Regions from separate parts of the Brevibacterium sp. FME17 genome, predicted to be linked through region 3. Evidence: riboswitches for the same ligand, from Rfam matches in the RefSeq annotation. Region 3 holds a riboswitch; each other region holds the start of a gene.
What was found. Region 3 has a riboswitch for thiamine pyrophosphate ahead of thiO (glycine oxidase ThiO). Riboswitches for the same ligand answer to the same signal wherever they lie in the genome.

Region 1: it holds a riboswitch for thiamine pyrophosphate, as region 3 does, so the genes downstream of both, INT40_RS05995 (ECF transporter S component) here and thiO (glycine oxidase ThiO) in region 3, are expected to answer to the same signal.
Region 2: it holds a riboswitch for thiamine pyrophosphate, as region 3 does, so the genes downstream of both, INT40_RS14130 (TenA family protein) here and thiO (glycine oxidase ThiO) in region 3, are expected to answer to the same signal.
Region 4: it holds a riboswitch for thiamine pyrophosphate, as region 3 does, so the genes downstream of both, thiM (hydroxyethylthiazole kinase) here and thiO (glycine oxidase ThiO) in region 3, are expected to answer to the same signal.

What each region holds. Positions count from the first base shown of each region.
Region 1 covers NZ_JABUYD010000004.1:156,539-163,844, forward strand. Annotated here, with positions in the region: gene prpB (methylisocitrate lyase) at 1-295, opposite strand, end outside; gene INT40_RS05980 (MmgE/PrpD family protein) at 295-1,791, opposite strand; gene INT40_RS05985 (DUF4916 domain-containing protein) at 1,994-2,533, shown strand; gene INT40_RS05990 (universal stress protein) at 2,652-3,560, shown strand; TPP riboswitch at 3,587-3,695, shown strand; gene INT40_RS05995 (ECF transporter S component) at 3,719-4,348, shown strand; gene INT40_RS06000 (ABC transporter ATP-binding protein) at 4,348-5,844, shown strand; gene INT40_RS06005 (energy-coupling factor transporter transmembrane component T family protein) at 5,841-6,674, shown strand; gene INT40_RS06010 (hypothetical protein) at 6,671-7,216, opposite strand; gene INT40_RS06015 (putative quinol monooxygenase) at 7,295-7,306, opposite strand, start outside.
Region 2 covers NZ_JABUYD010000016.1:6,301-13,606, reverse strand. Annotated here, with positions in the region: gene INT40_RS14150 (hypothetical protein) at 1-667, opposite strand, end outside; gene INT40_RS14145 (HutD family protein) at 995-1,510, opposite strand; gene INT40_RS14140 (MFS transporter) at 1,728-3,161, shown strand; gene INT40_RS14135 (VOC family protein) at 3,238-3,600, opposite strand; TPP riboswitch at 3,666-3,772, shown strand; gene INT40_RS14130 (TenA family protein) at 3,763-4,479, shown strand; gene INT40_RS14125 (uridine kinase) at 4,492-5,172, shown strand; gene INT40_RS14120 (hypothetical protein) at 5,211-5,462, opposite strand; gene INT40_RS14115 (phytoene desaturase family protein) at 5,657-7,135, shown strand; gene INT40_RS14110 (DMT family transporter) at 7,107-7,306, opposite strand, start outside.
Region 3 covers NZ_JABUYD010000002.1:24,358-31,663, forward strand. Annotated here, with positions in the region: gene INT40_RS02035 (sensor histidine kinase) at 1-211, opposite strand, end outside; gene INT40_RS02040 (DedA family protein) at 365-1,033, shown strand; gene INT40_RS02045 (histone deacetylase) at 1,039-1,617, shown strand; gene INT40_RS02050 (ketopantoate reductase family protein) at 1,571-2,509, opposite strand; gene thiE (thiamine phosphate synthase) at 2,590-3,270, opposite strand; TPP riboswitch at 3,294-3,396, shown strand; gene thiO (glycine oxidase ThiO) at 3,387-4,535, shown strand; gene thiS (sulfur carrier protein ThiS) at 4,532-4,780, shown strand; gene INT40_RS02070 (thiazole synthase) at 4,782-5,549, shown strand; gene INT40_RS02075 (ThiF family adenylyltransferase) at 5,546-6,766, shown strand; gene INT40_RS02080 (SRPBCC family protein) at 6,698-7,207, opposite strand; gene INT40_RS02085 (mismatch-specific DNA-glycosylase) at 7,278-7,306, shown strand, end outside.
Region 4 covers NZ_JABUYD010000018.1:80,379-87,684, forward strand. Annotated here, with positions in the region: gene INT40_RS15280 (substrate-binding domain-containing protein) at 153-1,250, shown strand; gene INT40_RS15285 (ATP-binding cassette domain-containing protein) at 1,271-2,095, shown strand; gene INT40_RS15290 (sugar ABC transporter permease) at 2,092-3,303, shown strand; TPP riboswitch at 3,471-3,574, shown strand; gene thiM (hydroxyethylthiazole kinase) at 3,562-4,398, shown strand; gene thiE (thiamine phosphate synthase) at 4,395-5,138, shown strand; gene thiD (bifunctional hydroxymethylpyrimidine kinase/phosphomethylpyrimidine kinase) at 5,135-6,001, shown strand; gene INT40_RS15310 (TenA family protein) at 6,063-6,794, shown strand; gene INT40_RS15315 (DUF1648 domain-containing protein) at 6,890-7,306, opposite strand, start outside.

The DNA.
Region 1 (7,306 bases), on a different contig from region 3:
TCATGGCCTCGCCCCAGCCGGTGTCGGCGTCGATGAAGGTCGGCAGGTTCGTCACCCGGGCGATGTTGCGTCCGTGATCGGCCACCTCGGTGAGCGTGGTGAGTCCGATATCGGGCAGGCCCATGGCTGCGGAGAAGGCACCGCCGGAGATGTAGACACCCTCGAACCCGGTCTGCTCGATGATCTGAGCGTTGATCGGGTTGATGGCTCCGGGGAACTGGACGATCTGGTCACCGGCGAGGAGCTCACGGAACTTCTTCCGACGCTCGGCCGGGGTTGCGGTTGCCCCCAACATCAGAAGATGCCCTTCGAACCGGTGTGCTCGAGTCCGTCAACGGTGAAGCTGAGCTCAGCCACGCCCTTGGCGTCGAGGTTCTCGAGGTTCTCGGCCAGGTCGAGGAAGCGAGTCTGTTCGGCACCGGTGAGGACGCCTTCGGACAGGGTCTTGAACTTCTCGACGTAGTTCGCGCGGGCGAAGGGACGAGCACCGAAGGGGTGCGCGTCGGCCACTGCGATCTCGTCGACGAGAGTCGAACCGTCTTCGAATTCGATCTCCACGCGGCCGCCGAAGGCCTTCTCATTGGGATCGATCGAGTGGTAGCGGCGAGTCCATTCCTTGTCTTCGGTGGTCTCGATCTTGTGCCACAGCTGGACCGTTTCGGGACGTCCGGCACGCTCGGGAGCGTAGGAGTGCTCGTGGTGCCAGCCCTGGTCTTCCATAGCCACAGCGAAGATGTACATGATCGAGTGGTCAAGGGTCTCGCGGCTGGCCTTGGGATCCATCTTCTGCGGATCGTTCGCGCCGGTGCCGATGACGTTGTGCGTGTGGTGCGAGGTGTGGATGACGATGCGCTTGATCTTGCTCAGATCCTCGATCTCGCCACCGAGCTTGCGGGCGAGGTCGATGAGCGCCTGCGCCTGGTACTCGGCCGAGTGCTCCTTGGTGTAGGTGTCGAGGATCGCGCGCTTGGCTTCGCCTGCACCTGGCAGAGGGATGGTGTATCGAGCCTCGGGTCCGGAGAGGATCCAGGCGATGAAGCCGTCTTCACCTTCGTAGATCGGGTTGGGTGCGCCCTCACCGCGCATGGCACGGTCGACTGATTCGACAGCCATCTTGCCGGCGAATGCGGGGGCGTGTGCCTTCCACGACGAGATCTCGCCCTTGCGGGACTGACGGGTCGCGGTGGTCACGTGCAGCGCCTGCTGGATCGCCTGGAAGGTGACCTCGGTGTCGAGGCCGAGCATGGCGCCGATACCGGCAGCCGCAGATGGGCCGAGGTGGGCGACGTGGTCGATCTTGTGCTCGTGCAGGCACATTCCCTTGACCAGGTCGACCTGGATCTCGTATCCGGTCGCGATGCCGTTGATGAGGTCCTTGCCGCTGATGCCCTTGTGCTGGGCGACTGCGAGAACCGGTGGAATGTTGTCGCCGGGGTGTGAGTACTCGGCGGCGAGGAAGGTGTCATGGAAGTCGAGTTCACGAACGGCGACTCCATTGGCCCAGGCTGCCCATTCCGGGGAGAAGTGCTCACCCAGGGGCAGACCGAAGACGGTGGCACCAGGTGAGTACGGGTGGGTCTGCGCCTGTTCGCGTGCGTGCAGCGGAGCCGAGCGGCGCACCGAGGCTGCGGCCACCGAGGCGTTGTCGATGACGCGGTTGATCACCATTTCGGTGACCTCTGAATCCACTGGAGTCGGGTCTGATGCGACCTCGGCGATCTTCCAGGCGAGTTGGTCTTCGCGAGCCAGGTTCTCTGAGCTCTTGTGCGTACGGACTTCATGATTGATCATGGTTAACCCCTTCAAACATCCTTGACCGTTCAGGTCTGTCAGTGGCTGACACAACTGTAGGCTACGTCACTTCACTGTCACGGTCTGGCCAGAATTTTATCTCGACATCAAGATACTTTACCCGACTCCAACGAAGAACCACCACCCGGTCCCACCCATCGGAACTCTCGAGCGCGCCGGTGAACTGTGACACAATTGAGCCATGACGCGCACTGCTCTGGACTTCGACGAGAACTGGTTCGATGATGCCGAGTTCGCTCAGCTGCGACGGCGACTGCCCATCCCCTATGTCAACGCGATCCCTGTCCGGGTGGGCGAGTCCGGAGACGTCGAACGGATCGGGCTGCTGCTGCGCAGCCTGGACGACGGAACCCTGGGCCGAGAGGTCGTCGGCGGACGCATTCGCTTTCATGAGAGCATCCGTGCGGCGCTGATGCGCCACGCGGAGAACGACCTCGGCCCGATGGCGCTGCCGGTGATTCCGCCCGCGATCGCACCCTTCCACATCGCCGAGTACTTCCCCACCGAGGGATCCTCGCTCCTCCACGACCCTCGCCAACATGCGATCTCGATGTGCTTCATCCTCGAAGTCCGCGGTGAGTGCACTCCCCGCGCCGATGCACTGAGCCTCGACTGGCTGACCCCGGAAGAGACTCTGCGCTCCGATATCGTCGGCGAGATGTGCCACGGACAGGAGCACATCCTCCGCTACGCGCTTGCCCATATGGGCTTCGCGATCTGAGGCTTTCCTCTACATTCCGTAGAAGAATCTTGGTAGAATAGTCCTGACCAGAACGGTTCTGATGATCGGGGCCATCGTCCTCGTCAGGGTAGCGTCGGCCCCCTTTGGGAGGTCTGCTATGACTGCCGAGAAGCTCTCACCTGAACAGACATCGACGAAACTCGGAATCCTCGTCGGATACGACGGCTCAGAACTCGCCGTACGCGCACTCGAATACGGAGCAGCCGAAGCCGCCCGCCGCCGCATCGCGCTCACCGTGGTCTCCGCCTACACCGTGCCCACGATGATCTATCCGAACATTGCGTCCATGCCAGAGCACAATGAGCTCGAAGCTGCGCACCGAGGAGTCGAGAAGACCCTCACCGAGGCGGCCGAGCAGCTGAGCGCCCACCCGGGCCCTGTCTCCTACCGCGCCCAAGAAGGCGATGCCGCCGGCGTCCTGCGAGACCTGAGCGCTCACGCCCGGACGGTTGTCGTGGGGTCACGCGGTCGCGGCGGGTTCATGGGACGGATCCTCGGTTCGGTGTCCACGGCTCTGCCCGCGCACTCGCACTGCCCGACGATAGTCATTCCCGGCCACCACTCAGATTCGAATTCAGGTGCGGTCGTCGTCGCCGTCGATGGCTCCGAGTTCGGCCGGATGGCCATGTTCAGCGCAGCCGAGGTGGCTGCTTCACGAGGAGCAGCCCTCGAGATCGTCTCCGTCCTGCCCTCTGGAGATGAATGGCTCTACTGGTATCCCGAGCTCGAGCTGAGCTCCGAGGTCACCGGCCGAAGAAGATTGGAGCTCGAGACCGCGCTTGAGACCGAGGTCGCGACGGTGACACAGCAGTTCACCGATCTGCGAGTGAGTGCAACGGTGCCGACCGGAGATCCTGCAGAGGTGCTCGGCGAAGCCTCGCGGACCGCGCAGCTGACCGTCCTGGGCACTCGCGGCCGCGGAGCAATCCGAAGCGCCATTCTGGGTTCCACCTCACGCAGAGTCCTCCACCATGCCGAGGGTCCGGTCATGGTCGTCCCGAGCTGAGTCCCGTCCTACCTGCTGTACAGTGGTTGCCACGACAGGGGAGCGCCGAAATGGGTGCTGAGAGTGCAGATGAAGCTGCAGACCCTCGAACCTGATGCGGCTAGCACCGCCGAAGGAAGTCGAGACTCTTCTACCCCTCCTTGATATGAGGAGGCACAATGCCAGAAACTACCGCGCCGCAATCCACTGCGAAGACCGCACGAGCCTATTCCCAAGCACCGGCGTCGAAGCAGTGGAGGGTCGTCGACTACGTCGTCACCGCTGTGCTCGGAATCGGCGTCGGACTCATCTTCTGGGTCTTGGCCCTGAGTTGGAAGGTCCTCGAACTCGGGTTCCAGGCCTTTCCACCCTCGATCGGCCTCATCGCCGGCCTGTGGGTTCTCGCCGGTCCGCTGGCCGGGGCCATCATCCGCAAACCAGGTGCCGCCCTTCTGTGCGAGCTGATCGCCGCCATCGTCGAAGCGGTCCTCGGTTCCCACTTCGGAGCTACCGTCCTGCTCTCCGGGCTCGTCCAGGGCCTCGGCGCCGAGCTCATCTTCGCCGCCTTCGGCTATCGGAAGTTCAATCTGTGGGTCACGAGCCTGGCCGGATTGCTGGCGGCCGCGTTCATGTCGGTGAGCGAGAACATCATGTACAACGCCGAATGGCAGTTCGGCTTCCAGGCGGCCTACACAGTGTGCGCAATCATCTCCGGCGTCGTCATCTCCGGCATCGGCGCGTGGTTCGCCTACCGTGCGATCGCGAAGACCGGGGCACTGTCCTCCTTCGCCTCCGGCCGCCTGCGCTGATGGCTCTGCCGATTCGCGCCCAGGGGTTTTCGTGGCGCCATGCAGATCGTGACGAACCTGCGGTGGGCCCGCTCGATCTGAGCATCGATGCGGGTGAGAAGGTGCTTCTGCTCGGTCCCTCCGGGGCCGGCAAGACCACTCTCTTACATGCGATCGCCGGGGTTCTGCCTGCCGAGTCCGGTGAGGCCACCGGCCAGCTGCGCATCGGTGACCGGCCACCCGACCCTCGCCGAGGTGATGCCGGGCTGGTTCTGCAGGATCCCGATTCGCAGGTGATCTTCTCCCGCGTCGGTGACGATGTCGCCTTCGGCATGGAGAATCTGGGGCTGCCCGCTGATGTCATCGAAGACCGGATCTCCACTTCGCTGGCGGCCATGGGCCTCGATCTGCCCCACGACCATCCCACCGCGGCCCTGTCCGGAGGTCAGAAGCAGCGGCTGGCGCTGGCCGGAATCCATGCCATGGCACCGCAGGTGATCATCCTCGACGAGCCGACTGCGAACATCGATCCGGACTCGGCCGTCTCCGTTCGTGATGCTGTCCTCGGCACCCAGGCGGCCACCTCGGCGACGATGATCATCGTCGAACACCGGGTCGATCTGTGGCTCGATCATGTGGACACCGTGATCGTCCTGGGCCCAGATGGTCTGCTCACACAAGGCCCGCCGAGGCTGGTCTTCGGTGATCCGGAACTCGCAGAGGCGCTGATTGAGTGTGGAATCTGGGTGCCTGGGCGTGCGGGACCGTTGCGCACCGAATCCAGGCCGGACGGCGACCTCGTCCTCAGGACCGAACGACTCGACGTTGCTCGTCCGCGGGCGAAGGCTGCGGCCGCGGCTGGCCTCGATCTGTCCATCCGTACAGGTGAAGCAGTGGGCATCATCGGCGCCAATGGTGCCGGAAAATCAACGCTGGCACTGACCCTGGCCGGCCTCATTCCCGAGTTCGGTGGCGAGGTCAATGCGTTGGGTTCCCTACGCTCCGGGGCCAAGCATGCCAGGCCCTTCCGCTGGCCCTCAGCATTCCTGGCTCCTCGCATTGGGATGGTGTTCCAGGAGCCTGAGCATCAGTTCCTGCGCTCCAGCGTCGCCGAGGAGCTGGCGCTGGGTCCGCGTCTGGCCGGATGGTCAGCGGTCCAGGTTGAGGAGCGTGTCGCCGAACTGCTGCAGGCGCTGGGCCTTGAAAGTCTCGCTGATGCACATCCGCAGGGGCTCTCCGGTGGTGAGAAGCGGCGACTGTCGGTGGCGGCGATGATGGCTCCCCGCCCGCAGCTGCTCATCGTCGACGAGCCGACCTTCGGTCAGGACGCCCTGACCTGGGCAGGGCTGGTCGGGCAGTTCCTCGATGTCCTCGCACGCGGATCAACGGTGGTCGCCATCAGTCACGATCATGCCTTCCTCGAAGCGATCGGGGCCAGACGCGTCGTCCTCGGCGGTGCTCAGCGCAAGAAGCAGACATCCGGAGCTGGAGACACCCAGGAGGGGCGAGAGAATTGAGTGCACCAACACCGTCACCAGTCGCAGTTCATGATCCGGATCAGCTCATTCCGCTTGTGCGCAGGACGGCGCTGGTCAGGTGCAATCCGCTGACGAAGATCGCTGTGGCGCTCATCCTCATGGTCGGGACTCTGCTGAGCATCGATGTGGTCTCGGCGGGAGTCGTCCTCGGATTCTGCCTGTTTGCGCTGCCGGCGACGGGGCTCGATCTGCGGGCTGCTCTCAAACGACTGTGGTTCCTGCCTCTCGGTGCGCTGTTGGCCGCGTGGGGTACGGCGATCTTGGCGGAGAAGACTGGTGAGGTGGTCATCGACGTCGGTCCGATCCTGATGACAACTGGCTCGTTGGAGGCTGCCACAGCGATCTTCCTGCGCGCCCTGGCTCTGGCGATTCCACTGATCGTGCTCGCCTCGACCATCGATCCCCGTGACTTAGCGGATGCGCTAGTCCAGCGGCTGCGTCTGCCCGAGGTGGTTGTCGTCTCGGTGCTGGCAGCCAGCAGACTGCTCGGTCTGCTCGTCAGCGAATGGCAGACCCTGGCGATGGCCAGACGGGCCAGGGGCATTGCCGGCGGTTCGATCGTCCGGCGCACGCGCAGTCTGTTCGCCGGCATCTTCGTGCTGCTGGTGCAGTCGATTCGTCGCGGCACCACCTTGGCGATGGCGATGGAGGGCCGTGCGTTCGGCCGTCCTGGGCGGACCTGGCGTCGAGCGTCGACCTTCGGCTCCGATGACCGTCTGGCGGTGGTGGTGTCTCTGGCAGTCTGTGCTCTTGCCATCGTGGCTGCCCACATGCTCGGAACCTGGAACCCGATCGTCGGCGGGAACTAGATCTGGGAGAGAAGACCCTTCAGGTCTGACCGCCATTCCTCGAGCCTCTCGGCGCTGGGGAGTTTGGAGACGGTGAGGACGAGGAGTGTTCTGTTCTCGTCTTTCCGTTCGGCCGCTGCCTCGAACTTGGTCCCGTCCTCGAGGTCCGCCCGCCAGAAGGAGCGCTTCGGCGTCTTCGAAGTCCGGGCCTCACCGTCGAGGGCCAGGCCTGCCAATGTTCCCTCATCGATGAGGAAGGCGAATCGGGTGATGACGTCATCACGCTGACCGGTCACGGTGCGAGAGACCGCGACGTCGAAGGTGCCGTCGGCCCGCTGGCCGGGCACTCGCCTGCCGATCTCCTGTTCAAAGGCGACGACCGCGCCCTGAACCCACCAGCCGTGTTTCTCTACGACTCCATCGAACTGCGGGTAGAGGGCGTCGGCGAGTTCCTTGTGACTCGCCGACGCCCCTCCGGCCGCTTCGAGCCGGGCTCTGGTCTCCGCCCAGGGCTCACCGAGGGCCTGCTCGATTGCCGCCACATTCATCGCTTTGGTCGCCATGAGTGAAGTCTAAGCAACCGCGCCATGAAGCAACAGGGTCGACGCGTTTGCAGGCTGGCTGGCTGCGGGTGGGCCAGGTCAGTCGATCTG
Region 2 (7,306 bases), on a different contig from region 3:
CAGGCGAGCCGGAATCTGGCGCACCTGCGTCACTTCTGTCAGCGGCCGTTTCATCGCTCAGATGACCGAAGGTGCTGGTAGCCCGAAGAGCTCCTGAGGCCTGGTCGCCTACCGCGGCGGATCGCTGCGTCTTGGCGCCAGGCGATTTCGCCTTGACCGCTGGGGCGAGCTTCGAGCCGACTTCCTTGATCTTCTCTTTGCCCTTGTCGAGGCTGCTGGTGTAGAGCGTCACAGCTAGCCCGGTGATGATGCTCGCGACGCCCGCGCCGACGACGGTTCCGGCGACGCCCAACTGTCCGCCGATGACCGATGAGGTGGCCGCGGCCGCCGCACCGGCGAGAAGCTGGGTCGCTGAGACCCTGCCTTCGTTCTTCTCCTTCTTCTCGACCACGTCGTTCTTCGCCGTCGAGTCACCGTGATCAGCAGTGTCGTTCACGACCGTCGCGGTTGCGTCTGCTGCCGTCGCAGGTGTGCCGACGGCAGCTGTGTCCTCCTGCCTCATCCGAGTCGCCGACGCCGGCGACTCTTCGCGTCGGATGGGATTCGGCGGCATCACCGGTGTGGTCACATGCGGGGTCGTCGTCGGTGTCGAATGAGCATTCTCGGCGTGGGCGGCTGCAAGTTCTTCGGTGATCAGAGGCAGGGTCTGAGATGCCTGCACGATCATCTCGGAATCACCGACTCCGGAGGTTGATCTGTGGTGATCTTTTGCTGATCCGTCGTGATCGGACGCTGATCCGTCGTGCCCATTCAATCTGCTTGACTCATTCTGATTCGACCCCAAAGTTCCTCCGATGACTGGTCCCTGAGTCCAGTATCGTCCGTCGATTTCCGGAGTTCCTGACCCACCCCCGTAGAAGCTGGGACAACACTGTGAACAGGAAGTCGCCCCAAGGCCTCTGACCTGCAACGATGATGGTCAATGTGACGCACAGGACATGCGCTTCGCATGATATTCGCAGGTCCGGATTCGGTGTCTGCGACGACCTGTGCCTCAGTGCAGGACGGCCACGCCGAGGTGGTCCGGAAGAACGTCCGATTCCTCGAGCTCCAGCAACTGGAATCTCGGGTACCCGGGGACCGAATCCAAGGTCACTGCGAACAGCCCGGTGCCGGTGAATCGCGTCGACAGCTCCAGTCCACGCTGACCTGAGCCGAGCCTCTTGTTCATCTCGACCATAAGATTGAGCGCGAAGCACGGGGTGCCCAATCCGACGAGGGACACCTTCTGCTCACCACGGAATAGTGCGGGCTCGGCCGGCGTCACCGGGTGCCTGTGACCGTCGATCTCAAGGACCACCTCGGCGCCGGTGGGAAGAAAGGTGCGCGCCATGCCGGGCAGAAGCGAGAACTCAGCCGGACGGTCCAGACGCGCGATGCTCAGGCGCCAGCGCCGAAGGGCCGGTGTCAGGACCTGCGAATCGGTGAGCGAGACGAGCTCGGTCGTCTCCCCCGCGCCATTGGCCCAGGGAACCGGTTCGAGGTCGTCGAATGAAGTGATCACGCGCATGTGATCACTGTAGTCGCGGCGCACCACTTGCCAAGTGAGCGCAGAGGACTAGCCTTGGAACGTGCGTTTTGCCCATAACGATCGGGTTGCGAACAGATACAGCGGAAACATCACCCATACAGAAGAGAGGCACGCCGGGGTTTCCTCCGCGTGATTCTCAAGTGCCCTGAACAGCAGTTCTCGTGTGTCTCTCCCCCGGCAATCGGAAGGGAAAAACATGTTCGGACCAGACAACGTCCGCAAGCGCTGGCGCCCAGAAGAGATCACCGTGACGAAACCCGATGTCACGAAACGTGCCATCGGAGCAGCAGCGATCGGAAACGTCACCGAGTGGTACGACTTCGGCGTCTATGGCTACCTCGCCGTCGTCATCGAGGGCATCTTCCTCCCCAAGGACTCCGGCCCCATCGGCCATGTCATCGTGGCCGGGCTCTTTGCAGTCGCCTTCCTTGTCCGCCCGCTCGGCGGAATGTTCTTCGGCCCCTTGGCGGACAGGATCGGCCGCAACAAGGTCCTGGCGATGACGATGATCATGATGGCAGCCGGCACCTTCCTCATCGGCGTGATCCCTGACTATGCGACGATCGGTCTGTGGGCGCCTTTCCTTCTGCTTGCCTGCCGACTCCTGCAGGGATTCTCCACCGGCGGCGAGTACAGCAACGCGATGACGTTCATCGCCGAATACGCACCGGATCGGCGCCGAGGATTCCTCGGCAGCCTGCTCGAGGTCGGTACCTTCACCGGCTACGTCCTCGGCGCTCTGGTTGCCACGATCATGCAGGCCGTATCCACCACAGGCTTCCTGGAGACCTGGGGCTGGCGCATTCCCTTCTTCGTCGCCCTGCCGTTGGGTTTCGTCGGCGTCTACCTGCGGACGAAACTCGCCGACACCCCGGCATACAAAGAGATGGAGAAGCTCTCCGAACAGGAAGAATCCAGCAACCGCACGAAGGGCGAGTTCAAGAAGATCTTCGCGCTGTGGCCCAACCTTCTGGCCTGCTGCGGTCTGGTCCTGGCGTGGAACGTCACGAACTACATGTTGACCTCATTCATTCCCCTCTACTTCCCGATGGTCCAAGACATTCAGGGCAGCGGCGGGGTCTCAGAACTCACGTCCCAGATTCTGCAGATCCTCGTTATGGCGGTCTGTCTCGGACTGATTCCGGTCATCGGCAAGGTCTCTGATCGGGTGGGCCGCAAGGCAGTTGTGCGCGCGGGATCGATCTCACTCATCGTGCTCTCATTCCCGTCTCTGATGCTCATCCGCGGTCATAGCGACATCATCGTGTTCCTCGGTCTGCTGATCATGGGGCTCAGCCTCATCTGCTTCAGCGCGACGATGCCCTCGACGCTGCCTTCCCTGTTCCCGACGATGGTGCGAGCAGGTGCGCTGGCGATCGCCTTCAACATCTCGATCTCACTGTTCGGCGGCACCACCTCGGTCGTGATGACCAGCCTCATCAGCGCCACCGGCTTCCTCATGTGGCCGGCGATCTACCTCGTGGCCGCGGGAATCATCGGACTCGTTGCGATCCATTTCGTGGAAGAGAGCAATGGTCGTCCGCTGTGGGGATCGACTCCGTCGGCGGCTTCGGAGGAAGAGGCCGAGGACTTGGCAGAAGAGCTCAACCAGGAGACCGAAGCGACCTGAGCCGGTGCTGTCTCCTCAGGGTCTGAAACACCCAGAGGGCGAGCGCACCCAGGGGCGGCCCACCCTGGTGACAACCTCAGTTCAGAACGATGCAGAACGGGTGACCTGCCGGGTCGAGGAAGACGCGGAAGGTCTCGCCTGGCTGGTCAACTGCCTTCCCTGCACCGAGTTCGACCACTGCTGCCTCGGCGACATCAAGGTCATCGACGACGACGTCGAGGTGCATCTGCTGTGGGTGGGCCTGGCTCGGCCAGCTGGGGGCGTGATAGTCCTCGACCTGCTGGAAGCAGATCGGCGGCCAGGAATCTGATGTGATCTCTGCCCAGGTGCCGTCGTCATCGACTCTGACCTGCCAGTCGAGGAGTTGACCGTAGAACTCCGCGAGTTCGCGTGCGTCAGGGGCGTCGAGAACGACGACGGGCTGCTTTGCGATTGCCATGCTGGAAGTCTACGCGCCACCGGTGTCACGGTGAAGGGCACAGGTGCTTCGCCGGTGCTAGGCTCGAAACACCACAGGGGAGCGCCGACGAGACCGGTGCTGAGAGTGCGCAAGCAGACCCTTCGAACCTGATCCGGTGAGCACCGGCGGAGGAAGTGAGAGATGACAAGGATGAACGACGTCCCACAGCAGACCAGCACCAGTATTCACCTGAACCCAGGCGGGCCGGTGGCGACATTGAGAGCGGCGACCGCTCCCACCTGGGACGCCGCGGTCGGGCACAGGTTCGTTAAGGAACTGTTCGCCGGGACCCTCGACGATTCCGTGATGAAGAAGTATCTGATTCAGGACTATCAGTTCTTCGAATCGTTCCTGTCGATGCTCGGCGCCTGCGTCGCCCACGCCGATGGCATCGGCCCCAAACTCCGGTTTTCCAAACAGCTCGGATTCCTCGAAGCAGATGAGAATTCCTACTTCCTTCGGGCCTTCGCCGAGGTGGGTGCCAGTGCCGATGAATACGACGATCCGGTGCTGACCGATCCGACCGCGCGGTTTCGCACCATCATGTATGACGCGGTCGTTTCTGCCTCTTACCCGGACCTGCTCGTCGTGCTCGTCATCGCCGAATGGCTCTACCTCGACTGGGGCGAGCGCGAGCAGCCGATGCCCCGTCGCCACGTTCACACCGGATGGATCGAGCTGCATCATGGTGTGGACTTCCGTGCCTGGGTGCAGTTCCTCGTCGACGAACTTGAGAGGGTGTTTCCCACCGGCGACGAGGCTGAATCCGCCACGGCCCGGGCCCGGCTGGCGCGCCTCTGGCAGCGGACGGTTGATGTGGAGTTGGCGTTCTTCGAGGAGGCCCATGTGCTCGACTGAGGGCGGCACCAGGTGAGTACCCGTCGTGCGGTTCTGCGGCAGCTGCTTGCACAGATCCGCGAGATCAATTCTGGTGGGCGGAGCCTCATCGCCGTCGACGGGGTCGACGGAGCGGGCAAGACCGTTCTCGCCGGGGAGCTTGTTCGGCTGGCTGCCCAGGATGGGCTCCGCTCTGTTGCTTCGCTGAGCATCGACGGCTTCCATCACCCACGTTCGACCCGGTATGCGAGGGGGCGAGGACCCGAGTCGTTCTACCGTGACTCCTACGACTACCCAGCGCTCAAGCGGTCAGTCGCGACTGCGTTCAAGCAGGGGCTGCCTGTTGTCACAGCCGTTTGGGATGTTGTTGCCGATGCCAGTATCGAGAGTGCACATTCCAGTCTCGACTTGCCACAGGATTGCGTCCTTCTCGTGGATGGCATCTTCCTCCATCGGCCTGAGCTCCGTGAGTTGTGGGACGCCAGCATTTGGGTGCAGGTACCTTTCGCGGTCTCTGTTCCGCGCGGGAACGAGCGCTTTTCCGGGCAGTACGATCCTGATCCCGAGGCAGAGTCCAACCATCGCTATGTCGGCGGGCAGCGGCTCTATTTCGCACAATGCTCGCCGTGGGAGATGGCGACATGGGTCCTCGACAACGAGGATCTGGCACACCCCCGCCTTGCCGCACGAGCAGGGCCACCGATAACTCAGTAGCCGAGAACTAGAAAGGGGCAGGCAACGCACCATCTGCCTCACACAGGGGCATGCTGATTGTGCTTGACGATCTTCGCAACGATCGCAGCGACGGCGCAGCCTACTGCGATGAGGAATGGCACTCCGACAATCACCGTTTCGACGATCATGACGAAAGTGTGCTGGAACATGTTCGCCAGAATATTCACAGCGGCGAATGCCACCATGCTGAAAGCGAGGAAGAAGCCGGCTGTCTTCACCAGCCGAGTCGGCAGCGTCCCCCGACGCTCCCGTATGTTCAATGTGCTCATCGCCGATCACCTTCGATCCTGATCACCGTCGACGCCGTCTGCGCAACTCGCGATGTACTTTGAGGCTACGCCTGAAAGCTTGGCGAGCCATGGGGGTACCTGGGATGTTCGATGCAAGAGAAAGTCCACCGCTCGCCCCTGCTCATGCCGGTCCTCGCCCTGGTCGTGTCAGTCCTCTCCCCTAGAATGAACCCATGAGCAATCCCCAGGTAGATGCGGTTGTCGTCGGATCCGGGCCCAATGGCATGGCCGCCGCGGTCACCATGGCTCGGGCGGGCCTGTCTGTGGAGGTCTATGAAGCCCAGTCCACCATCGGCGGCGGCGCACGCACCCTCGACCTGGGCCTGGCCCCTGGCATCACCCATGACATCTGCTCGGCCGTGCATCCCTTGGCGATCTCGAGCCCCTTCTTCGTCGACTTCGACCTGCGCTCCCGGGGCCTCGAGTTCACCACTCCGGAGGTCTCCTACGCTCAGCCTCTGGACAATCAGCCCGCCGCGCTGGCATTCCACGATCTCGATACAACGGTCGACCACCTCGGCGCGGCCGGACCCGAATGGCGGCGCTTCTTCGCCCCGCTGCTCGAACGCGTCGATGATGCGATCTGGTTGTCCCTCGGTGACAAACGCTCCATTCCGGAGACGCTGCGCGATGTTCCCGGCATCGCCAATGTGATGAGATTCGGGCTGCGGCTGCTGTCCCAGGCCAGCCCGGCCTGGAACATTCCGCTCTCACATGAGACCTCCCAGTCCCTGTTCACCGGTGTCGCCGCGCACGCGATCGGCGGACTGCCGGCCATGGGCACAGCTGCCACGGCCACCATGCTCTCGACCGTCGCCCACGCCGCCGGATGGCCGTCGCCTGTGGGCGGTTCGCAGGCGATCATCAACGCCATGGTTGCCGACCTCGAAGCCCACGGCGGGTCTGTGACGACGAACGCGCGCATCGATCATGTCTCCGATATGCCGGCTGCCCGGTCCTATCTCCTCGACACCTCCGCCTTGAACGCGGCACAGATCTTCTCCGGCCTCATCCCGGCCAAGGTCGCCAAGTCGCTGCGGTCCTTCAAGCAGGGCAACGCCGCAGCCAAGGTGGACTTCGTCCTCAACGGACCCGTGCCCTGGGCCGACCCTAATATCAACCGCGCCGGCACCATCCATGTGGGCGGAACCCGGGCACAGATGGCCGCAGCCGAGGCGGATGTGATCGCCGGGCGCATGCCAGCCCACCCGGTCAGTTTGGTCTCCGACCCGACCGTCTTCGACCCAGCGCGTGAGGTGGACGGCCTACGCCCACTGTGGACATATGCCCACGTCCCCTTCGACTGCCCACTCGACCCGGCCGAATACATCATCAACCAGATCGAACGCTTCGCACCCGGCTTCCGCGACACGATCGTCACGTACAACTCCATCCCGGCTTCAGAGATGGCTGGTCACAACCAGAACTACATCGGCGGCGACATCGCCACCGGGCTCGTCTCCTTCTACCGGATGATGGCTCGCCCGCGCACCAGTTGGGACAACTACAGCCTCGGCGTCCCCGGCGCCTACCTGTGTTCGGCCGCGACCCCACCGGCACCCGGCGTCCACGGAATGAACGGGTGGTTCGCGGCTCGGCGAGCGTTGAAGACGCAGTTCGGCATCAGCGAGGCCCCGAGCCTGGCTCCCTGATAACCTGCCGGTGCCGGTGCGAACGCATCCGCCACACTCCGTTGGCCACGGCCACCGCCACGACGACGAGGCCCGCACCAAGCGCCTGCCCCAGAGTGAGCTTCTCGCCCAGGATCAGGGCCGCGAGCACAAGGGCGAGCACAGGTTGGATGAGCAGCAGGCTCGCCGTCA
Region 3 (7,306 bases):
TGACGATGCCGAAGCACCTATCCTGTCGGCTTCTTTCCCAGCCGAGGACCCTGCGACTCAAACGCGACGTCGGTGCTGGGACGGCGGCGAGCAGAAGCGGAAGACACAGAACCACGCCCCAAAGGATGCCGAAGACCGAGGCGACCCAACGGGTGGCGAACATGCGGGACTCTCGGGGAATTCGCGCAGTCAGCGATGTCGGCCAGGGCATAGGTTGATCGTAGCAACGCCAGACGGCCACTCCCATGGGACCGACCGCAATCTCCGCTTCCGGTTTTCCGCATATCCTCGTCCGGACACCTGCACAAGAGACTGCTCCTTGCCACGTTCCGATCTCACCTCCCCGTCCATAGCGTAAGTGGGTATGGACCTTGCTCTCGACATCCTCACCGCTACGCTCCAATCCCCATGGGTCTATCTCCTCATCTTCGTCACCGCCGGCCTCGACTCCCTGGTCCCCATCGTCCCCTCCGAGACGGTCCTCATCACCGCTGCAGCCTATGCCGCGGCCGGCACGCCGACCCCCGTGGGACTTCTCCTGGCAGCGGCCATCGGTGCCCTCATCGGCGACTTCGCCGCCCATCTTGTGGGGCGCGGAGGCGGCTCGCTGGTGCATCGGTGGACCCGCTCGCCGCGGGCCTCGCGAATGGTTGAGCACACCGAAGACATCTTCGCCCGCCGAGGCGGTGCCGCCCTCATCGCGGGACGCTTCGTTCCCGGCGGGCGCACAGCGACAACCCTCACCTCCGGGATCCTGAAGTATCCGCGCACCCGGTTCCTCGCCTTCGACGCCGTAGGGTGCCTGGCCTGGGCCCTGTATTCCACGGGCATCGGTCTCCTCGGTGGTGTGCTCTTCGAAGACCAGCCGCTGCTCGGAGTGGGATTGGGCGTCGGCATCGCTCTGACAATCACCGGTGTAGCCGAACTCACGCGCAGACTCCTGGCCAGGAGGAAAGCCCGAGCAGACGACGTTCGGACGGCACACCGAGGCGCGACAGATTGGACAGTCCCAGCCGTCGACGTGGCATCATGAAAGGGATGTCTCAAGCACTCGTGTGGTATGTCAGTTATGGGTCGAACATGCATCGTGACAGGCTCGCCTGTTACCTGCAGGGCGGCCGTCCCCCAGGTGCCTTCGTCACCTATCCCGGCGCGAGGAACACCGATCCGCCGTTGGCGGAGATGGGCATCGAACTTCCCGGATCCATCTACTTCGCCGGCAGCTCCACCGTGTGGGGCGGTGGAGGAATGGCCTTCTACGACCATCACGCACCGGGACCCACCCCGGCCAAGGCCTATCTCATCACCGCCGAACAGTTCGCCGATGTCGCCGATCAGGAGATGAATCGGCCACCCTCGGCGGCCAATCCGCTGGAGACGCTGGCCTCCGAACTTCCCGTCGGCTCCGCCCGCTCGGTGGGGCCGGGCAAGTACGAGACACTTCTGGTCCTCGACCGCAGAGATGCGATCCCGATGGTGACGTTCACCGCCCCGCACGGATCTGATGCGGTCCCCCACACCATCCCCAATGACCCGTACGTGACGATGCTGCGCCTCGGCGCCGAAGAGGTCAGTGCTGTCGCAGAGATGCCCCAGCTCGCAACTGCACAAGTGTGAGGTCGAGCAGGGGCGTCGGGACACCGAGGCCAGCCGCCGTGCTCGCGAGGTGTCCGAGGATGTGCTCGGTTTCACTGGGCAGACCCGAGGTCACGTCACGGTAGAGCGATGAGGTGAACGCCGACCCTTCGGCGGTGAGCATAGACAGTGTCATGTCCCTGGCCTTGGCCGAAACAGGGTGTCCGCCCGCGGCCGCCACGGCCTCGAGTTCATCAACGATCCTCACGATGTGGGCGTGGCCACCAGCGGCCATGATCGCTCCGACCGGGGCTCGGAACAGGCAGGTGACGACTCCCGCTGCTGCGATGAAGATCCATTTCTCCCATAGCGCGGATGTTATGTCGTCCAGGATCTGCAGTTTGTAGCCGGGAACGTCAAGCGCCTGGGCAATGGTCTCCGGAACGACTCCCCCGTCGAGGTCGCCGATAGTCATGACGGCCAGATCTGTCATCTGGTGGATGGCTCCGTCCTTGATCGTCCCGACGATCTTGACCAGACCGCCCAGCACCTGTCCGGGGAACTCCTCGACCAGCCGGTCGATCTGAGCCATGCCGTTGAGGAACGGAATGATCATCGTGTGCTCGCCGACGGCGGGCCTGATGTCGTTGAGGATCGGTTCCAGGCCGTTGGCCTTGACTGCGACGATCACCAGGTCGAAGGGGGCCTGGTCGGTGCCGTCTGCGGCGAGTTCTGCCGCAGTGAGGACGGGAATGTGATTCGTCCGGTCTTCTCCGGGGGCGACGAAGCGCAGCCCATCGGCGCGTATCATCTCTGCCCGCGCGGCGCGGACCAGGAGTGTCACGTCGCGGTCTGCTTCGAACAGGCGGGTGCCGAATGCTCCACCGGTCGCGCCGGCTCCGGCGATGAGTATCTTCACTGCGTGTTCTCCCATGTCAGTTGGATTCCTTCGTTTTCATACTGCTGGCCTTCTCCCTGCTGGCCCTCACAGTGCTGGCCTCAACCGGCTGGGTTTCACAGTGCCTGCTTGAGTTCCGCGGCTGCGGCCGCAGGGTCGTCTGCCGCGGTCACCGCACGCACGACGACGGCGCGCCGCGCACCTGCAGCTTTAACCTCGTCGAGGCGCTGGCCTGCCGAGATCCCGCCGATCGCGAACCAGGGTTTGGTGGCGATGGAGGCGAGCGCACGCAGGGGGTCAGTGCCGATGGCGGGTCTGCCGGGTTTGGTTGGGGTCTCCCATACGGGGCCCAGACAGAAATAGTCGATCTCGGGGTCCGCCTCGGCGGCCTCGGCATGCGTAATCGAATGGGTCGATCGCCCCAGGATCACATCCGGGCCGAGGACCGCGCGGGCCTGGTCGCTGGTGAGGTCCCCTTGCCCGACGTGGAAGACATCGGCTCCCACGAGGAGAGCCACATCCGCACGGTCATTGACGGAGAACAGTTTCCCGTGACGGTGGGCTGCCTCCCTGAGCACTTCGAGTGCTGCGATCTCGGCGCGTGCCTCGAGGCCTTTGTCGCGCAGTTGGATGATGTCGACACCACCGGCATAGGCGGTGTCGAGGAATTCGGGGAGGTCCCCCTGGGCGCTGCGGGAATCGGTGCAGACATAGAGGCTGGCTTCGCGAAGTCGCTCCAGTCGTGCGGCTCTGTCTGCGGTCTTGTCTGTGTCTCGGACTGCGGCGTCCATTGTCATATCTGCGACCATGCTCCTAGAGTAGAGGAGTTCGCGGGAGCCTCATAAAGAGGCTGAGAGGGCTTTGTGCCGACCGTTCAACCTGATGCGGGTCATGCCGCCGGAGGGAGAAGCACGTGCACGTCGTCATTGTGGGAGCCGGAATCATCGGCTTGTCCACTGCTTGGAAGCTGCGTTGTCGCGGCGTTGGCGTGACCATCGTCGATCCGGATCCCGCCATGGGTGCCTCCCATGCTGCGGCCGGAATGTTGGCCCCGGCCGCCGAGGTGGTGTGGGGTCAGTCTCCCCTATATCCGCTCATGCGTGCCTCAGCAGACCTCTACCCAGGTTTCGCCGCCGATCTCGCTGCAGCCTCGGGTCATGAGCTGGGGTATTCGAGCGCCGAGACGTTCGTCTGTGCCGGTGACCGCGCCGATCTCGCCTCCCTGCGTGAACTCGTCGATCTGCAGACCACCGCCGGATTCGACGTCTCCCTCATCACCGGATCCCGGGCCCGCGAGCTGGAACCGTCCCTGGCACCGGGGGTATGTGGTGCGGTGATGATCCCCGGAGATCATTCGATCGATCCCCGGCGCGTTACCGGTGCACTGCTCGCGGTGCTGCGTGACGATATCGTTCGTGTCCGCGTCGACGCCCTGATCACCGAAGCCGGCCAGACACTCGGAGTGGAACTCGAGGATGGGACGAGGCTGCGCGCCGATCAGGTCGTCGTGGCCGCGGGCAGCGCTTGCAATGACATCTCGGGCGTTCCCCCACTGCCGCTGCGCCAGGTGTGGGGTGAGGTGATCAGGCTCCGTGCGCCTCAGGCCCTGGCCCCGCTGCTGACTCGCACGATCCGTGGTCTGGTCAAGGCCCGCCCCGTCTACATCGTGCCTCGTCTCGACGGTGAACTCGTCCTCGGGGCCACGAGCCGTGAGGACGGGCGGTCAGGGACCAACGCCGGTGGCGTCCACCAGCTGCTCCGAGATGCCGAACGCCTCGCCCCGGCCATCCTCGAGGCCGAGATCACCGATATCACCACCCGCGCCCGGCCGGGCTCACCCGATGATGTGCCGATCATCGGACGCATCGACCCCGGCTGTGTCATCTCCACCGGGTTCTTCCGCCACGGGATCCTCCTCGCCCCACTGGGTGCCGAACTCAGCGCCGACCTCGTGTGTGAGCGCGCACCCCAGTCTGGGCCTCCCGGGGTACTGACCGTAGTGGGACCAGAACGCTTTCACTCATCAACCACCATCCGGCAACCAGCAGGGAGTCATCCATGACCGACACGATCACCATCACGCTCAACGGCGAGCGCCATGCACTCGCCGGACCTACCACCGCCAGAGACCTCGTCTCCAGCATCGTCGACAAGGAACTCACCGCCGAGGGCATTCCCGTCGACGGCAGCCGCCTGGGCATCGCCGTCGCCGTCGACGGTGAAGTCATCCGGCGCGGACAGTGGTCGGACTTCACTCTGCGCGAGGGCCATGGAGTCGACATCGTCACCGCGGTACAGGGAGGCTGACATGACCTGGAGCGTTGACGACGTGACTCTGAACTCCCGACTCGTCATGGGCACCGGTGGCGCCAGTTCGCTGAGCATCCTCGAACAGGCCCTGGACGCGTCGGGCACCGAGCTGACGACCGTGGCTCTGCGCCGCTATGACGGACAAGCCCGCGACTCGGTGTTCGCCTTGCTGCAGCGCCTGGGTATTCGCATCCTGCCCAACACTGCCGGATGCTATACCGCCCGGGATGCTGTGCTGACGGCCCAGTTGGCTCGGGAGGCGCTCGAGACGAACTGGGTGAAGCTTGAGGTCATCGCCGATGAGGAGACTCTGCTGCCCGATCCGGTGGAACTGTTCCGTGCCGCGGAGGAACTAGTTCTCGATGGCTTCACGGTCTTTGCCTATACGAACGACGATCCAGCCTTGGCCAAGCGGCTCGAGGATGCTGGGGTGGCCGTGGTCATGCCTGCTGGGGCTCCGATCGGCAGCGGGCTGGGTATCCTCAACCCCCACAACATCGAGACGATCGTCAGCCGTGCCCAGGTGCCCGTGATCCTCGACGCTGGGATCGGCACCGCCTCCGATGCTGCTTTGGCGATGGAGCTCGGCTGCACCGCCGTCCTCCTGGCCTCAGCCGTCACCCGGGCCCACGATGCCACCGCCATGGCGCGAGCGATGTCCCTGGCTGTGGAGTCCGGGCTCCTCGCCGCTCATGCCGGTCGCATCCCGAAACGACCATTGGCCTTCGCCTCGTCGACATTCGACGGGATGGTGACCCCGGCATGAGCGTGGCGAGCAATCCGGGCCCACTCGTCGAACCGGTCGATTGTCTGAGCCCACGGGAACTCGACCGCTACGCCAGGCATCTGAGCCTGCCGGGAATCAGTGTGCTGGGACAGCGGAGGCTTCGGGCCGCTTCGGCGCTGGTCATCGGTGCGGGTGGACTGGGGGCACCTATCCTGCATTACCTGGCCGCGGCCGGGATCGGGTCGATCACGGTCATCGATGACGATGTGGTCGAAGCCTCGAATCTGCAGCGTCAGGTCCTTCACCGCGATGCCGATATCGGGCGAGTCAAGGTCGCTTCCGCCCGTGATGCCCTGCTGCGTCTTGATCCGGAACTTGTGGTCCACACGATGTGTGAGCGGCTGCGTCCTGAGAATGCTCTCGAGCTCTTCTCCTCCCACGACCTGGTCCTCGACGGTGCAGACAATTTTGCGACCCGATACCTGTCCAATGATGCCGCCGAGCTCACCGGCACACCGCTGATATGGGGCACGATCTTTCGCTTCTCGGGGCAGGTCAGCACCTTCGTCCCCGGGCAGGGGCCGATGCTGCGTGACCTGTTTCCAGACATCCCCGAGGCCGACTCCGTGCCCAACTGTGCCGAGGGCGGTGTGCTCGGGGTCCTGTGCGGCACCGTCGGTTCGGCCATGGCCACGGAGGCCGTGAAACTCATCTGCGGAATCGGCACACCGCTGATCGGGCGCCTTCTGCGCTATGACGCTCTGGAGTCCGATTACTCCACACTTCGGTTCTCACCGGATCCTGATCGTCCGCCGGTCACCGACCTAGCCGAGGTGGCCGTTGCCTGCGCTGCTGCCCGTCCGGGACCCGATGGTCGGGATCCGGACCGGGCGGAGGAGATCAGCGTCGACGAATACCGGGCTCACTCCTCGGGTGTTCTTCTCATCGATGTGCGTGCTGACTGGGAGCGGGAGATCGCGGCCATCCCCGGCTCCGTTCACCTGCCGCTGGGCATGCTGCAGATCGAGGGGTGGAGTGCGGTGGAGACAATCGCTGGCCACCCGCCAGTCGACATCGTCATCCATTGCAAGTCGGGGGCTCGCTCCGGCCAAGCCGTGCAGCTCCTCCATGATTCGGCACCGGGTTCCGTGCGCCTGCGGTCTCTGGCAGGCGGCATCGATGCCTGGTCAGCCTCGGGGCAGGAGACGGTTCAGTCGACGGACCAGACCATGGCGCCCGGCGCTCATCACATGTGAGTGCATCCTCTTTGCCACGGGACGCAGCAGGCGAATGGGCATGCGCCGAGTCGTGACACACCACACGGAGCTGATCGTTGTGATCGGGCCCATCTGCTCCAACGTCCACTCCCCGATCCCTCTCAGGTCACCGCTGGCGAAGAACTTCACGAAGTTCGGCGGGTCGGTGTCCTTAAGTTCGATGCCGAAGCTCAATGTCACACCGATCGGACTGTTGACCTGGATGTCGGCACGGCTTCCGGATGCGGTCCCCTCATCGACGGGCACCGCCACTGGCAGGCCCGGCCACCATTGCGGCCACGACTCAATATCGGAGAGCACGGACCACACATCGGCCACAGAGGCATTGACCCTCCACTGGTTCTCAAAGTGGAAGGGCGCTGACTCTCCGGCATACGATTGCACGTGCCGATGAGTATGTTGCTCGTGTGCATGGGTCATGGGTCTCCCGATTATTGTGAGTCGGCGGGTGCCGACTCAACCGTTCTGACTCGACGGTAGTGTGGAATGCGTGAATGAGGAAAGTTTCATCAGCTCCCG
Region 4 (7,306 bases), on a different contig from region 3:
TACTCCGCGGAGGTACTTCGCGTGTCGTCTGCGGGCACTCTCCGGGGACGCTCAGGACATAATTTTTCGACGAAACAGTTGACACCGGGCACCGATCGGCGAATTATATTGATCAGCCTGACAACGTTGTCAGAAAGATTGAAAGGTTCACGATGAGGCACAACCTGCAGTCCCGTAAGAAGTTCGCCGTCCTCGGCGCCTCGGTTGCTATCGGCGCTCTTGCGCTCAGCGGCTGTGGGAGTCAGAAGGGCCAAGGCAATGAGGAAAGCGGAGGCGGTTCCTCGAACGGAGACGGTGAAGTCACCATCGCACTGCTGCTCCCTGAGTCCAAGACCACTCGCTACGAATCCTTGGACAAGCCGAACTTCGAGAAGTACGTCAAGGAAGCCAATCCCGATGCGAAGGTCAAATACAGCAATGCCAACCAGGACGCGACCCAGCAGCAACAGCAGTTCGAAGCCGCAGTGACCGAAGGCGTCGACGCGATCGTCCTCGACCCGGTCGACGCTTCGGCCGTGTCTTCGGCTCTGTCGAAGGCCAAAGCCAAGAAGATCCCGGTAATCGCATACGACCGGTTCTTCAAAGACGCGGACTACTACACCTCGTTCGACAACAAGAAGATCGGCAACCTCCAGGGACAAGCCGTCCTCGACGGACTCAAGGCCGAAGACAAGGACCCGAAGTCGGGTCCGGTCTGGATGGTCAACGGTGATCCTAAGGACCCGAACGCCGCTGACTTCAAGGCCGGCGCCGAGGAGACCCTGAAGAAGGGCGGTGCTGACATCACCGAAAGCCACGATGCCCTTGACTGGGACCCGGGAGACGCCCGCCAATGGGTCGAAGGTCAGCTGCAGACTGCCGACAAGGACCCGATCGCCATCTACTCAGCCAACGACGGCACCGCCGGCGGAGTCATCGCCGCCACGAAGAAGGCCAAAGTCAAGCCTGTCATCACAGGACAGGACGCTGAAGTCGACGGCCTGCAGAACATCCTCAGAGGCGATCAGTACGCCACGATCTACAAGGCGATCCCACCCCAGGCCGAGTTCGCTGCGAAAGCAGCAGTCGCGCTGGCAGGCGGCGAGAAGCCAGAAGGGTCAACGACTTACAAAGACACACCGACGGACTTCGTCGAGGCCAAGGTCGTCACAAAAGACAATGTGAAGGACATCGTCGGTGATCAGATCAAGGCTGAAGACATCTGCACCGGAGACGTGAAGAAGCTCTGCAGCGACTACGGCGTCAAGTAGAAATCGGCGAGTAGGAACATATGAATTCTCAACCCAACGATCCGGCGCCCGCGCAGCAGCGGGTGCCGGAGCCCGGCGCCGATCCAGTCCTCGAGCTGCGCGGGATCAACAAACGATTCGGTGCGGTCCAGGCGCTGACCGATATCAACCTCACCATCGGCCGCGGCGAGGTCGTCGGACTCGTCGGCGACAACGGCGCCGGCAAGTCGACTCTTATCAAGGTCATTGCCGGAGTCCATGGCTGCGACGAAGGTGAGATCATCATGAACGGGATCTCTCAGAAGTTCGCGTCGCCGAAGGATGCACAAACGGCCGGTGTCGCCACGGTTTTCCAGGATCTTTCCCTGTGCGAAAATCTCGACGTGGTGGCCAACCTCTTCCTCGGACACGAGGCTACACGCGGTGGTGTCCTCGACGAGGTGGCCATGGAGGCGAAATCTTGGGAGCTGTTGCGCAGTCTCTCGGCGAAAATACCAAGCGTGAGGGTGCCCATCGCTGCGCTCTCCGGCGGACAACGTCAGACTGTTGCGATCGCCAGGTCCCTCCTCGGCGATCCTTCGATCGTGATGCTGGACGAGCCGACGGCAGCGCTCGGCGTCGCGCAGACTGCGGAGGTCCTCAATCTCATCGAGCGTCTGCGTGAACGAGACCTCGGGGTGCTGTTGGTCAGTCACAACATGGCTGATGTTCAGGCTGTGGCTGACCGTGTACACGTGCTGCGCCTGGGCAAGGATGCCGGTGACTTCCCCGGTGACGAACGCACGGACGTGCTTGTGGCAGCGATCACCGGTGCCAGCGACAATGTCGTGACCCAAAGGGCCACGCGAAGAGGAGAGCGCCGATGACCCGCAACTCATTCATCACGGACTCTCGGCTTTCGCACGAGGGATTCTTCTCGACCTTCCTACGACGCGTCAAGGAGGGCCAACTCGGTTCGCTTCCGGTGATCATTGCCCTTGTCGTCATCATCATCGTGTTCCAATCAGCGAACGACAAGTTCCTCTCTCCCGCCAACCTCGTCAATCTCTCATCAACGGTTGCCTACATTGCGATTCTCGCTCTGGGCATCAACTTGATTCTGTTGCTTGGCGAGATCGATCTGTCATTGGCGCAGTTGGGTGGGCTCGCAGCGTCACTGCTGGGAGTCCTTGTCGTCAGACAAGGAGTTCCGCCTCTGATCGCACTCGTCATCATGCTGGTGTTGGGTCTGGTTGTCGGAGCGATCCAGGGGTGGTTCTTTGCGGTGGTCGGCATCCCGGCCTTCGTTGTCACCCTGGCTGGATTGTTGGCTTTCACCGGACTGACTCTGACGACGCTGGGTGTGCAGAAGAATCTGTCGATGTCTGGTACATTCGCCTTTGACTTTGCGAACTTCTACTTTCCGGCGATTTGGGCTTATGTGTTCGGCGCAGTCGCGGTGATCGGCTTCGGAGCAGGTATCGTCTCGTCGAAACTGCGTCGCCAAGCGGCAGGACTCGACAACCCTAGCTGGACCTCGGTGACAGTGCGCATCGTGCTGCTGGCAGTGATCGTGTTTGGCTTCCTCATCCTCGTCAACCAGGACTTCGGCCTTGTGTTGCCCTTCTTGCTCATGCTGGTCATTGCGATTTCCATTGACCTAGTACTGCGCAAAACCCGCTACGGAAGATCGATCTACGCTGTCGGCGGCAAGGTCGAGGCAGCCAGGCGTGCAGGCATCCAGGTGACGTGGGTGAGAATCAGCGTTTTCATGGCCGCCGGTACCCTCGCAGCTCTTTTCGGCTTCATCAAGGCAGGTGTCAACTCGAACGCGGGTTCGACGTTGGTGACCACGCAGGATCTGCTCAATGCGATCGCTGCGGCAGTCATCGGCGGCACCTCGTTGTTCGGTGGACGCGGCACAGCCTGGGCTGCAGTGCTCGGTGCACTGGTCGTCGGTGCGATCAACAACGGTCTCTATCTCATCGGCTTCAACTCCGATGCCCAGCTGATCATCACCGCACTCGTCCTTCTCGCTGCTGTTGTCATCGATGCCCTCAGCCGCCGCGGACAGAGGTACGTAGGACGAGGTTGATGCCACCCGCACCGAGCGGACCACTTAGCATTGACCGGCGACGTTACAAAGTCGCCGGTCAATGCTAAGTGGTCCGCTCGATGAGTCTTCGTTGGGTAGACCCAGTTGCAGGGAGGCGGGGCGAGCATTCCAGCTCGCTCCGCCTCTGTCGTGCTGATACAGTCGAAGCCAATGACATGGGGTGCCTCGTGAACATGAAGCGCGGCTGAGAGAACACCCATCGAACCTGATCTGGGCCATACTAGCGAAGGGATCGTCATGGTTGACTTCGACCTGCGTTCTGCGCACGAGCATATGCGTGCGAGCAATCCACTTATCCAATGCATCACGAACACCGTCGTGCAGCAATTCAGCGCCAACGTGCTTCTGGCCATCGGCGCCGCACCGGCGATGCTCGACCACGAGGCCGATGCTGCACAGTTCACGCGCATCGCCAGCGGACTGCTGGTCAACTTCGGAACCGCCACGAACCAGCAGTTCCTTGCCGCCGATGCCGCCATCGACGCAGCCAACGAAGACTCCAAGCCGTGGGTTCTTGACCCGGTGAGCATCGGAGCCGTCGATTTTCGGACCACCCGAATCCGCCGTGCCGCAGCCTCGGGACCTACCGCGATTCGCGGAAACGCCTCCGAGATCGCGGCCTTGGCCGGAGTCGGGGTGGGCGGTCGAGGCGTCGACTCCACCGACGAAGTTGATGCTGTGATTCCTGCCGCTGCCGAACTGGCGCGGTCGACCGGAGCCATCGTCGCGGTCTCAGGACCCAGGGACGCGATCGTCGCCCATATCGACGGAGTCGATCATGTCGCCCGCCTCGACGGGGGCCACTCTTATATGCCGCTGGTCATCGGCACCGGGTGTTCACTCGGCGCAGTCACCGCCGCGTACCTCGTCGGAGCAACGACCGCCTCGGCGAGGTTCGATGCTGTGATCGCCGCCCATGCGCACTTCAAGGTTGCCGGTGAAAGAGCTGCAACTGGTGCCAAGGGCCCCGGCAGCTATTCGGTGAACTTCCTCGACGCGCTGTACACGCTCGACGCGAAGCAGCTGGCGGGCGCACAGATCGAGGCCGACACCTTTGAAGGATCACAGTCATGAGCGAAGCCAGCTACGAAGCCAACTACGAAGCCAGCTACGAAGCAAACTCCCGTCTGGCGGGCATCGACACTCGGCTCTACCTCGTCACCGACTCGGTTCAGTGCCGGGAGGCCGGACGCAGTGTCGCTGAAACCGTCCGCGAGGCAGTTGCCGGGGGAGTCGGGATCGTTCAGGTCCGGGACAAGGACATCGACGATGACGCCTTCTACACCCTGGCACGCGAGGTCATCGCCGCCGTCGGCAGCGCAACAGCCGATACAAACCGTCGCGTACCCGTCGTCCTCAATGACCGCGTCGCCGTCGCCCAACGGCTCCTTGCCGAGGGCGTGCACGTCGACATCCACGTCGGGCAATCAGACACACCTGTCGAGGAAGTGCGCGAACTCGTCGGTCCAGAAACCCTCATCGGGCTCTCCGCGGCCAACGGTGCCGAATTCTCTGCTGCCCGGGAATCGGGAGTCGTCGACCTCGTCGGAATCGGGCCCGTCTACGACACCACGACGAAGACCGACGCACCCGACGGGATCGGTCCCGACCGCCTCAGCGAGCTTGTGGATCTGGCAGGGTTGCCTGCTGTTGCCATCGGTGGGATCAGCACCGCGCGTGCTGCCGAATTGCGAGGTCGGGGCCTGATCGGTATCTGCGTGGTCTCCGCGATCTGCCGTGCCCAGGACCCACGTGCCGCGGCAAGGCAGCTTCTCGCAGAATTCGGCGATGGCCAGGCGGAGGCAACTCAGTGACCACCCGACCACCCATTGCGCTGTCCATTGCCGGCACCGACCCCAGCGGGGGAGCCGGCATCCACGCAGACCTCAAGACCTTCACAGCTCGCGGGGTGCTGGGCACCACTGCAATCACCGCGCTCGTCGCGCAGAACACCCACGGTGTCTCCCAGGTCTACGGAATCGACGATGCCTTCGTCTCTGACCAGCTCGACAGCGTATTGAATGACATGCCCGTCGACGCCACCAAATCGGGGATGCTCGGCTCACGCTCACTTGTGGAACTCGTGGTCGCACGGGCGGCGGGGAGCCAGCTGGGCTTCTACACCGTGGACCCGGTCATGGTCGCAACCTCCGGGCACCGCCTCCTCGAGGTCGATGCCGTGGCTGCCGTCCGTGATCACCTGCTCCCGGTCTCGGACCTCATCACCCCGAACCTGCCCGAGGCGGCACTGCTGATCGGCGATGACGAACCCGTGGCCCAGAACCCGCAGGAGATGTTGGACCAGGCCAAACAGTTGCTCGCTCGCGGGCCTCGCGCGGTGCTGCTCAAGGGCGGACACGCGATCGAGGGCGATGTCGCCGACGTTCTCGTCACCGCCGAAGGCACCGTCACCGACTTCACCCACCCACGGGTGGACACCCCGAACACCCATGGCACCGGGTGCACATTGTCGGCCGCGATCACCGCCGAGGTGGCTGTGCTCAAGCGTGAACGTGCAGTGGCCGACGTGAGTGCGGACCTTCTACACGAAGCCGTCGACAACGCACTGAACTATCTGGCCCGCGCCCTGAAATCTGCCGCGAACTGGCAGGTCAGCCTAGACCCGAAGGGTGCTCATGGGCCCGTCGATCACCAGGTCGACATCGTCCGGAGCTGACCCCAACACACCAACATTCCTCGGGGCCCGGATGAGGGTCCCACGAAGTCAGGAGACACAGATGTCGACAGATTTTTCCGCAGGACCTCAGACCATTCAGCTGTGGGATCGTGTGCGCCCGATCGTCGAGCAGATTGAGCGTTTGCCATTTCTGGGCCAGCTGGCCGAGGGCAGCCTCGAGGTGAAAGCCTTCACGAACTACATCATTCAAGACGGTATCTACCTCACCGGCTACGCGAAGGCGATGTCCTTCCTGGCAGCCGGGGCCGATGACCGGGACGAAGCACGATTCTGGGCCAGCTCCGCCGCCGAGGCCATCAGTGTTGAAGAGGAGATGCACGGTGAACTGCTTGCCGATCCTCGCCTGGCCGCAGCCCACGATGAGCTCGTCAGCGGTGGTGCCGGTTTCAAGGCCTCACCTACCACATTGGGCTACGTGTCCTACCTCGTCGCGACCGCAGCCAGCCGCTCCTACGGTGAAGGCGTGGCCGGAGTCCTGCCGTGCTTCTGGGTGTACGCGCACATGGGCAAGGTCCTCGTCGAACGGGCCGGTCAGATGAGTGCCGATCACCCTTACCGCACCTGGGTCCAGACCTACGATTCACCCGAATTCGATGAGTCGACCCGGCAGGCAGTGCAGCTGCTTGAGCAGGAGCTCACCGATGCCCCCGCCGAGGTGGCCGCAAGAATGCGTGCCACGTTCGAGCAGGCATGTGTGTACGAACTCCACTTCTGGGCCTCGGCACATGCCATGCAGGACTGGGACGCTGCAGTGTTCGTGCCGCAGAGCTGAGAGCCGTTCGACGGTGAGTGCCCTTCGACGGTGACGGGACCGGCCGGAAGTATGGGTCGAAAGTGCGGGTCGGTTCTTTCCGAGTTGCGGCCGGCCTACTGTTCCGGTTCAGTCTGCGGTTTGGGATTACGTTCGTCCCTGCCGTCGGGTTTGAGCTGGCGAAGGAGATTCCACATCGCGATGGCGACGACCACGAGGAACACACCGGTCGGGAGGAACAGAAGGGCTTCCGGCCACGATCTGCTGATTCCGACCTTGAGCGTCTGTGCCAGAGACAAAGTAAACAGCAGGGCACAGGCACCAGCGGTGATTCGCATGAACTCCATCAGACAGTCGAAAAGGTAGTCACGCTCACCGCGTTTCAGCCAGTAGTCCTTGTGAGGGACGTTGACGAGACCGATCGGCAGTTTCTCGTAGATTTGGCGGATCGAGAGGAGCGCTGGGATGCCCACTCCCAGTGGGACGAGCCACGCCATGACTTCGCCCTTTTGCGACCAATCATCGGGTTGACC